DNA from 3 places in the Streptomyces sp. NPDC021100 genome. Region 1 is predicted to be linked to each of the others. Evidence: riboswitches for the same ligand, from Rfam matches in the RefSeq annotation. Region 1 holds a riboswitch; each other region holds the start of a gene.

Region 1 (3,212 bases):
CACCGTGGGCAGCACGAACGGGACGGTGACCACCGCCCGCAGCAGTCCCTTGCCGGGGAAGTCGAAGCGCGCCATGACGTACGCGCCGGGGAGCGCGAGCACCAGCGTGAGCGCCGTGGAGGCCGCCGCCTGCCAGGTGGTGAACCACAGGACGTGCCCGGTGGCCGGGTCGGTGAGCACCTCGCCGATCCGGCCGAACCGCCACCGCCCGTCCGCCTTCAGCCCCCGCGTGACGATCGCGGCCACCGGATAGGCGAAGAAGAGGCCGAAGAAGGCCAGCGGGACGGCCATCAGGCCGAGGCGGACGCCCGTCCCTCGCGCTCCGCGATCCTTCGGTGCGGCTACTTCAGGACGATCGAGGACCATGCCTTGACCCACTGATCACGGTTCTTCGCGATCTTCTCGGGGGCGAGCGTCTGCGGGGCGTCGACCGTCGCGCCGAACTTGGTGAACAGCTCGGGCAGCTTGGCGTCCGTCACCACCGGCTTGACGTACATGCTCAGTGGCACGTCCTCCTGGAACCGCTTGCTCAGCAGGAAGTCCAGCAGCGCCTTGCCGCCCTCGGTGTTCTTCGCGCCCTTGAGCAGCCCGGCGTACTCGGTCTGCCGGAAGCAGGTGCCGGTCGCGACGCCGGTCGGCGCCTCGTCCGCCGACTTCGGCCGCTGCTTCATGCCCTGCACCTCGGCCGGCGGGCTGGACGCGTAGGAGACGACGAGGGGCCGGTCGCCCTTGGCCTTGCGGCCGGCGGCGGAGCCGGAGAAGCGGTCGTTGTACGCCTGCTCCCAGCCGTCGACGACCTCGACGCCGTTGTCCTTGAGCTTCTTCCAGTAGTCCTGCCACTTGTCGTCACCGAACTTGGCGACGGTCCCGAGCTGGAAGGCCAGGCCCGGGGAGGAGGTGGCCGCGTTCTCGGTGACCAGCAGGCCCTTGTACTCGGGCTTCACCAGGTCGTCGAAGGTCTTCGGCGGCGCCAGCTTGTGGTCGGTGAAGTAGGCGCGGTCGTAGTTGACGCAGATGTCACCGGAGTCGACCGGCGTCACCCGGTGCTCGGCGTCGTCGGCCCGGAACTCCTTCGCCACCCGGTCCAGGCCCTTGGCCTCGTACGGCTCGAAGATCCCGTTGTCGAGGGCGCGGGAGAGCAGCGTGTTGTCGACGCCGAAGAACACGTCGCCCTGCGGGTGGCTCTTGGAGAGGATCGCCTGGTTCACCGCGCGTCCGGCGTCGCCGCTCTTGAGCGTCTTGACCTTGTAGCCGGTCTGCGCGGTGAACTCCTTGAGCACGTCCGGCGAGGCGACGAACGACTCGTGCGAGACGAGGGTGACCGTCTTGCCGCCGTCGGTCTCCTTGGCCTCGTCAAAGCCGCCGCAGGCCGCGAGGGCCGGAGCGGCCAGGGCGATGACGGCGGCGGCGCCCAGGGCACGCCGGAGGGTGGTGTTCATGGTCGAGCTGACTCCCTACGCCGGTACTAACCGGATCAGGTCCGAGGGTCTGCGGCGCGGGCCGCACTCTCAGCGCTGTGTGCGCTCCCCTGTCGGATTGTTCATTTGTACGAGCGGTGCGAGTGCACCGTACCAGTGCGCCCGCCCGCTCCCCCGCCGTCGGCGGGGCTCAGCGCTCGGTCGCCGCCAGCTGGCCGCAGGCGCCGTCGATCTCCTGACCGCGCGTGTCCCGGACGGTGACCGGGACGCCGTGGGCGGCGATCGCCGCGACGAACGCCCGCTCGTCCTCCGGACGGGACGCCGTCCACTTGGAGCCCGGCGTGGGGTTCAGCGGGATCAGGTTGACGTGCACCCGCTTGCCCTTGAGCAGCCGGCCCAGCAGGTCACCACGCCACGCCTGGTCGTTGATGTCCCTGATCAGGGCGTACTCGATGGAGATCCGGCGGCCGGACTTCTCCGCGTACTCCCAGGCCGCGTCCAGGACCTCGCGGACCTGCCAGCGGGTGTTGACCGGGACGAGCGTGTCGCGCAGCTCGTCGTCGGGCGCGTGCAGCGAGACCGCGAGGCGGCACTTGAAGCCCTCGTCGGCGAACCGGTGCATCGCGGGCACCAGGCCGACGGTGGAGACGGTGATGCCGCGCTGCGACAGCCCGACGCCGTCGGGCTCCGGGTCGGTCAGCCGGCGGATCGCGCCGACGACGCGCTTGTAGTTGGCCAGCGGCTCGCCCATGCCCATGAAGACGATGTTCGACAGCCGCGCGGGCCCGCCGGGCACCTCGCCGTCGCGCAGCGCCCGCATGCCGTCCACGATCTGGTGCACGATCTCGGCGGTCGACAGGTTGCGGTCCAGACCGGCCTGGCCGGTGGCGCAGAACGGGCAGTTCATCCCGCAGCCGGCCTGTGAGCTGATGCACATGGTGACCCGGTCCGGGTAGCGCATCAGGACGGACTCGACGAGCTTGCCGTCGTGCAGCCGCCACAGCGTCTTGCGGGTGGTGTCGTCGTCGCACGAGATGTGCCGCACCACGCTCATCAGCTCCGGCAGCAGTTCGCCCGCGAGCTTCTCGCGGGCGCCGGCCGGGATGTCCGTCCACTGCGCGGGGTCGTGCGCGTACCGTGCGAAGTAGTGCTGGGACAGCTGCTTCGCCCGGAAAGGCTTCTCACCGATGGCGGCGACGGCCTCCTTGCGCTCGGCGGGCGAGAGGTCGGCGAGGTGCCGCGGGGGCTTCTTGGCTCCGCGGGGGGCTACGAAAGTCAGTTCTCCGGGCTTAGGCATGATGTTTCAAGTGTCGCAGATGTGCGGGCGGGGCCCGCCGTCCTGTGGACAACGGGCCCCGCCCGAGGGGAATACGCAGGTCAGCCCAGGTTCAGCCGGCGCCGACGAAAGCGACCAGCAACAACCACGCCGCTGGCGCCCTCGTCAGCCCGCGCCGACGAAAGCCACCAGCAACAGCCACACCACCGGCGCCGTCGGCAGCAGCGAATCCAGCCGGTCCATGATCCCGCCATGCCCCGGCAGCAGCCGGCCCATGTCCTTGATGCCCAGGTCCCGCTTGATCATCGACTCGCCGAGGTCGCCCAGAGTCGCGCTCACCGCGACGGCCAGGCCGAGCAGCAGGCCCTGCCACCACACCCCGTCGTCGATCAGGAAGCGCATGCACAGCGCGCCCGCCGCCATGGCGAACAGCACCGCGCCGATCAGCCCCTCGCGGGTCTTGCCGGGGCTGATGCGCGGCGCCAGCTTGCGCTTGCCGAAGCGCCAGCCCACCGCGT
Region 2 (3,212 bases), on a different contig from region 1:
TGAAGCCGTCGTCGACGAGGATCTCCGCCGCGTCGAGCAGTTCGATCGGGTCGGGGAGCAGGGTGCGCTCGTCGGCGATGACCTCCAGCTTCACCCAGTCGGTGCCCAGCGCCTCGCGGGCCAGCCGGGCGGTGAGGACGGCCTCGCCGGCGGTGAAGCAGCCGGCGGTGTTGGGCAGCACCCGGATGCCGTGCCGCTCCAGGACCGAGAGGACCGAGCCGCGGACCGCCGGGTCGAGGCGGCGCATCGCGACGGTGGTCAGTTCGGTGCCGGAGGCGAGCAGGGCCCGTTCCAGGACGTCGAGGCTGGGCGCCCCGCCCGTTCCCATGATCAGGCGGGAGGCGAACGGGGTGCCGGCGATGGTGAGCACGTCGTCCGCCACGTCAGCCTCCCTGCACCGCGGTGAGGACCTCGACGCGGTCGCCGTCGCGCAGGGGCGTGTCCGCCCAGCTGCCGCGCGGGACGACGGCCTCGTTGACGGCGGCGGCCACGCCGCCCGGGGAGCCGGGGCGGCCGGTGAGGCCGGTGACGAGGGCGGCGAGGGTGGTCCCGGGCGGGACGGCGCGCCGCTCGCCGTTGACGTGGATGGTGTGGACGTCGGTCATGCGGAGGGCTCCTGGGCGAGGGCGGAAGGGGCGGCGCCGGGTGCGGCGAACCGGCGGGGGGTGAACGGGCGGGCCTCCTCGGGCAGCCGCCCGGTGGTGAGCACCTCGGCCATGACGTCCCCGGTGAGCGGGGTCAGCAGGACGCCGTTGCGGTGGTGGCCGGTGGCCAGGTGCAGGCCCGGCAGGTCGGTCGGGCCGAGGAGGGGCGCGTTGTCGGGGGAACCGGGGCGCAGCCCGGCGGAGGTCTCGGCGAGCGGCAGTTCGGTGAGGCCGGGCACCAGCTCGTGCGCGTCGCGCAGCAGTTCGTAGACGCCGCCGGCGGTGACGGTGGTGTCCCAGCCGAGCTCCTCGGTGGTCGCGCCGATCACCAGCTCGCCGTTCTCCCGGGGCACCAGGTAGACGGGATTGCCGCGGACGACCGCCCGGACGGTGCGGGAGAGGAACGGCCGGTACGCCTCGGGGACGCGCAGCCGCAGGGTCTGGCCCTTCACCGGGCGGACCGGTGGCAGGACGGCGTCGGGCAGCCCGGCCATCCGTCCGCTGTGGCTGCCGGCCGCCAGGACGGTCTGGCCGGCGGCGATCCGCTGTCCGTCGGCGAGTTCGGCGCCCGCGGCCCGGTCGCCGTCGAGCAGCACCCGGGTGACGGCCGCGCGGTGCAGGGTCACCCCGGCGCGTTCGCAGGCGGTCAGCAGGGCGGCGGCCAGCCGCCGGGGGTCGGTCTGGTGGTCGCCGTCCACCCGCAGGCCGCCCTGGACGCCCGGGGCGAGCATCGGCTCCAGACGGCGGCACTCGCGGCCGGTCAGCCACTCCGCCTCCAGCCCGCAGCGCCGCTGGAACGCGCCGAGTTCGCGCAGGTGGGCGCGGTCGTCGGCGTCGAGGGCCACGGCGAGGGTGCCGCAGGCGCGGTAGCCGGTGTCCCGGCCGCTCGCCTCCTCCAGCTCGGCCGTGAACGCGGGGTAGCGGCGGGCCGAGGCCAGGTTGAGGGCGAGCAGCGCCTGCTCGCCGTAGTGCAGTTCGGTGACGGCGGCCAGCATCCCGGCGGCCACCAGGGCGGCCCCGCCGCCGGGCGCCGGGTCGGCGACGGCGGTCCGCAGGCCCCGCTGGGCGGCCCGCCAGGCGGTCACCAGGCCGATGATCCCGCCGCCGGCCACCAGGACGTCGTACGGTCCGGTGCGCAGAGACGCGTGCATGGGCGTCCAGCCCCTCCCTTCGCCGGCATGACCCGGATCAGGTTCGTACGGTCGGAGGCCGTCCAGCCTCCCTCTCAGCCCGGTCCGTCCGGGCTCCCGCGAGTGCTTGTGCACCGGCCACCCTAGTACGGGCCGCGAACGCGGCGGAAGGCGGCGGGCACCGCCCTGGGGGCGCGCGGCGCGGGGGTGTTGTGTCGGAGGTCTCGCCGCACGGTGCTCCGGCGGACCTCGTCCGCCCGCCTACAGTGATCGGGTGAGTGAGCAGACGAACACCCGCAGTGGTACGGCCCCCGACGAGCCGGCGGGAGGCACGGCGCGGCGGCGCGTCGTCGTCGCCGGCGCCGGCATGGCCGGCGTGCAGACCGCCGTCGCCCTCCGCGAACAGGGCTGGGAGGGCACGATCACCCTGCTGGGCGCCGAACCCCACCCGCCCTACGACCGGCCTCCGCTGTCCAAGTCGGTGCTGCTCGGCAAGGCGGACGGGTCCGCGTTCGAGGTCGACTTCGCCTCCCTGGACATCGAGCTCGCACTCGGCCTGGAGGTCACCGGGCTGCGCGCCGCCGACCACGAGGTGGACACGCCGCGCGGGCCCGTCCCGTACGACGTCCTGGTGGTGGCCACCGGCGCCGAGCCGGTCCGGCTGCCCGGCGCCGAGGACCTGCACGGCGTCCACCTGCTGCGCACCCTGGACGACGCGGAGCGGCTGCGGCCACTGCTGGAGCGGAAGGGCGACGTGGTCGCCGTCGGCGCCGGCTGGATCGGCGCCGAGTTCGCCACCGCCGCCCGCGAGGCCGGCTGCCGGGTGACCGTCGTCGAGGCCGCCGACCGCCCGCTCGCCGGCGCGCTGCCCGCCGAGGTCGCCGCGCACATGGCCGGCTGGTACGAGCAGAGCGGCGCCCGGCTGCTCACCGGCGCCCGGGTGGCCGCCCTGGAGCCGGGCGCCGTGCTGCTGGCCGACGGCACCCGGCTGACCGCCGACGCCGTCGTCGTCGGCATCGGCGCGCGGCCCGCCACCGGCTGGCTCGCCGGCTCGGGCGTCGAGCTCGCGGCGGACCGGTCCGTCGTCACCGACGACCGGCTGCGGACGTCCGTCCCGGACGTGTACGCGGTCGGGGACTGCGCCTCCTTCCCCTCCGCGCGGTACGGCGAACGGCTCCTCGTCCACCACTGGGACAACGCCCTGCAGGGGCCGAAGACCGTCGCCGCGAACATCGTGCACGGGCCGGCCGAGGGGCCGGTCTACGACCCGGTGCCGTACTTCTGGTCCGAGCAGTTCGGGCGGTTCGTGCAGTACGCGGGGCATCACGCGGCCGCTGACGAGCTGGTGTGGCGGGGGGATCCGGCGGGGGCGGCGTGGACCGTGTGCTGGCTGCGGGGCGGGGTGCTGGTGGCGGTGCTGGCGGTGGGGCGGCCGCGG
Region 3 (3,212 bases), on a different contig from region 1:
AGCAGAACTTGGGCCCGCACATGGAGCAGAAGTGCGCGGTCTTCGCCGGTTCGGCGGGCAGCGTCTCGTCGTGGAAGGCGCGGGCGGTGTCCGGGTCGAGGGCCAGGTTGAACTGGTCCTCCCAGCGGAACTCGAACCGCGCGTCGGAGAGCGCGTCGTCCCATTCCTGGGCGCCGGGGTGGCCCTTGGCCAGGTCGGCGGCGTGTGCGGCGATCTTGTACGTGATGACGCCGGTCTTGACGTCGTCGCGGTCCGGCAGCCCCAGGTGCTCCTTGGGGGTGACGTAGCAGAGCATCGCCGTGCCCCACCAGGCGATCATCGCGGCGCCGATGCCCGACGTGATGTGGTCGTACGCGGGCGCGACGTCCGTCGTCAGGGGGCCGAGGGTGTAGAACGGCGCCTCCTCGCAGATCTCCTGCTGGAGGTCGATGTTCTCCTTGATCTTGTGCATCGGGACATGGCCCGGGCCCTCGATCATCGTCTGGACGTTGTGCCGCTTCGCGATCGCATTGAGCTCGCCCAGCGTGCGCAGTTCGGCGAATTGCGCCTCGTCGTTCGCGTCCGCGATCGAACCCGGGCGGAGCCCGTCACCGAGGGAGTACGTGACGTCGTAGGCCGCGAGGATCTCGCAGAGCTCCTCGAAGTTCTCGTAGAGGAACGATTCCTTGTGGTGCGCCAGGCACCAGGCGGCCATGATCGAACCGCCCCGGGAGACGATGCCGGTCTTCCGGCGCGCGGTCAGCGGGACGTAGCGCAGGAGTACGCCGGCGTGGACGGTCATGTAGTCCACGCCCTGCTCGGCCTGCTCGATGACCGTGTCCTTGTAGATCTCCCAGCTGAGCTCCTCGGCCTTGCCGTCCACCTTCTCCAGCGCCTGGTAGAGCGGCACGGTGCCGATGGGGACGGGGGAGTTGCGCAGCACCCACTCGCGGGTGGTGTGGATGTTGCGGCCGGTGGAGAGGTCCATCACCGTGTCGGCGCCCCAGCGGGTGGCCCAGGTCATCTTCTCGACCTCCTCCTCGATGGAGGAGGTGACGGCCGAGTTGCCGATGTTGGCGTTCACCTTGACCAGGAACTTCTTGCCGATGATCATCGGCTCGATCTCCGGGTGGTTCACATTGGCCGGGAGGACGGCCCGGCCGGCCGCGATCTCCTCGCGGACGGTCTCCGGGGAGACGTTCTCCCGGAGGGCGACGTACTCCATCTCCTCGGTGATCTCACCGCGGCGCGCGTAGGCGAGCTGCGTCACGGCGGTGCCGGACCGGCCCCTGCGGGGCTGGCGGGGGCGGCCGGGGAAGACCGCGTCGAGGTTCTTCAGGCCGCCGCGCGGCGACGTGTGCTTGATGCCGTCGTCCTCCGGGCGCATCGGGCGGCCCGCGTACTCCTCGGTGTCACCGCGGCCGATGATCCAGTTCTCGCGCAGCGGCGGCAGGCCCCGGCGGACGTCCGTGGTGACGTCCGGGTCCGTGTAGGGGCCCGAGGTGTCGTACAGCTGTACGTCCTGTCCGTTGGTCAGGTGCACCCGGCGCACCGGGACCCGGAGGTCGGGGCGGGAGCCGGTGACGTAGTCCTTGTGCCAGCCGATCCGTCCGATCTGTCCGGTGCGTTCCGTGGCCTCGGCCGTCGGTCGCGTGGTGGACGGGTCGGCAGACGTGCGTGCGTCCTGCGAGGTCATATGACCGTAACTCCCTACGCCGGCATTACCCGGTAACAGGTTCAGCGGTCGACGCAGCGGCTTCCGTACCGTTCGTACGGAGGTCAGCGCCCTCTCAGCCCGGTGCTCCGAGCTCCCGCGATTGCAAAGGTGACACAACGCTAGCGCCTTCCGGCGCCGGAGTGCCAGAGGGGCTTGCGATGATCGGGCGATGACCGCCAGCGACGCCGTTCCCCCGCCCCGGCCGCCCTCGTCCCCGCATGGATCCGGCCATGGTCGCGGGCGGGGGCGGGGGCGGGGACGGGCGCGGAGGCGGCGGAAGGGGTTCGGGTTCGGGGTGGACGCGGGGCACGGTCATGGCCAGCACGGTCACGGGCATGGCCATCATGGCCACAGTCACAGCCACGGCCCCGCCGCTCCCGTCTCCCACCGGCTGCGCAAGGTGATCGCGGCGGTGCTGATCCCGTTCACGGCGGCGGTGCTGGTGGGGCTGGTGGTGCTGTGGCCGGGGGGCGCGCCGCCGCACTCGCACAGCGGGCTCGGGCTGGACCGGCATACGGAGTCGGGGCGGGTGGTGAAACAGGAGGAGGTGGCGTGCGCCGGGGGCGCGGGAGCCGCCGGGGCGCCGGGGGGCGGTCAGGCTCCGCCGCCGCAGGGAGCAGGGGCGCCGGGTGGTCCGGCCCCGGCCGAAGGCCCTTGCCGGTCGGCCGTCATCGAAGTCTCCTCGGGGCCCGACAAGGGCCGTACGTTCACCGAGATCGTGCACCCCGGGGCGTCCCGGCAGTACACGGTGGGGCAGCGGGTCATCCTCGCCTACGCCCCCAAGGCCCCCGAGAACCTGCGCTACTCGGTCATGGACGTGGACCGCGACCTCCCGGTCGGCCTGCTGGCCGGGCTGTTCGCCGTGGCGGTGGTGGCCATCGGACGGCTGCGCGGCGTCTTCGCACTGGTGGCCCTCGTCATCAGCTTCGGCGTGCTGACGCTGTTCATCCTCCCCGCGGTGCTCCAGGGTTCGGACCCACTGCTGGTCGCGGTGGTCGGCGGCAGCGCGATCATGCTGATCGCGCTGTACCTGTGCCACGGCCTCAACGCCCGCACGTCGGTGGCGGTCCTGGGGACGCTCACCTCGCTGCTGGTCATCGGGCTGCTGGGGTCGTGGTTCATCGACTGGGCGCGGCTGACGGGGAACACCGACGACCAGACCGCACTCGTCCACGGGCTCTTCCCGGGCATCGAGACCCAGGGCCTGCTGCTGGCGGGGATCATCATCGGCTCGCTGGGCGTCCTCGACGACGTGACGGTCACGCAGACCTCGGCGGTGTGGGAGCTGAAGGAGGCGGATCCCTCGGCGAGTTGGCGCAAATTGTACGGTGCGGCGATGCGCATCGGGCGGGACCATATCGCCTCTGTCGTCAACACGCTCGTGATGGCGTACGCCGGTGCGTCACTGCCGTTGCTCCTGTTGTTCTCGATCGCCGACAGCGGCGTGGGAACGGTGGCCACGAGCGAGATCGTCGCGGAGGAGATCGTACGGACGCTGGTCGGCAGCATCGGGCTC

The links. A riboswitch is a leader RNA that binds a small molecule or an ion and turns the genes downstream of it on or off. The one in region 1 is predicted to bind thiamine pyrophosphate.
Region 2: linked by a shared signal. The riboswitch ahead of thiO (glycine oxidase ThiO) and the one ahead of ACH4PU_RS00220 (thiamine ABC transporter substrate binding subunit) in region 1 are both predicted to bind thiamine pyrophosphate.
Region 3: linked by a shared signal. The riboswitch ahead of thiC (phosphomethylpyrimidine synthase ThiC) and the one ahead of ACH4PU_RS00220 (thiamine ABC transporter substrate binding subunit) in region 1 are both predicted to bind thiamine pyrophosphate.

What each region holds. Positions count from the first base shown of each region.
Region 1 covers NZ_JBIRQH010000001.1:49,684-52,895, forward strand. Annotated here, with positions in the region: gene ACH4PU_RS00215 (ABC transporter permease) at 1-366, opposite strand, end outside; gene ACH4PU_RS00220 (thiamine ABC transporter substrate binding subunit) at 342-1,439, opposite strand; TPP riboswitch at 1,435-1,540, opposite strand; gene rlmN (23S rRNA (adenine(2503)-C(2))-methyltransferase RlmN) at 1,609-2,715, opposite strand; gene ACH4PU_RS00230 (phosphatidate cytidylyltransferase) at 2,860-3,212, opposite strand, start outside.
Region 2 covers NZ_JBIRQH010000015.1:67,595-70,806, reverse strand. Annotated here, with positions in the region: gene ACH4PU_RS24765 (thiazole synthase) at 1-382, opposite strand, end outside; gene thiS (sulfur carrier protein ThiS) at 384-605, opposite strand; gene thiO (glycine oxidase ThiO) at 602-1,795, opposite strand; TPP riboswitch at 1,793-1,905, opposite strand; gene ACH4PU_RS24750 (NAD(P)/FAD-dependent oxidoreductase) at 2,049-3,212, shown strand, end outside.
Region 3 covers NZ_JBIRQH010000003.1:363,544-366,755, reverse strand. Annotated here, with positions in the region: gene thiC (phosphomethylpyrimidine synthase ThiC) at 1-1,675, opposite strand, end outside; TPP riboswitch at 1,670-1,804, opposite strand; gene ACH4PU_RS08335 (YibE/F family protein) at 1,866-3,212, shown strand, end outside.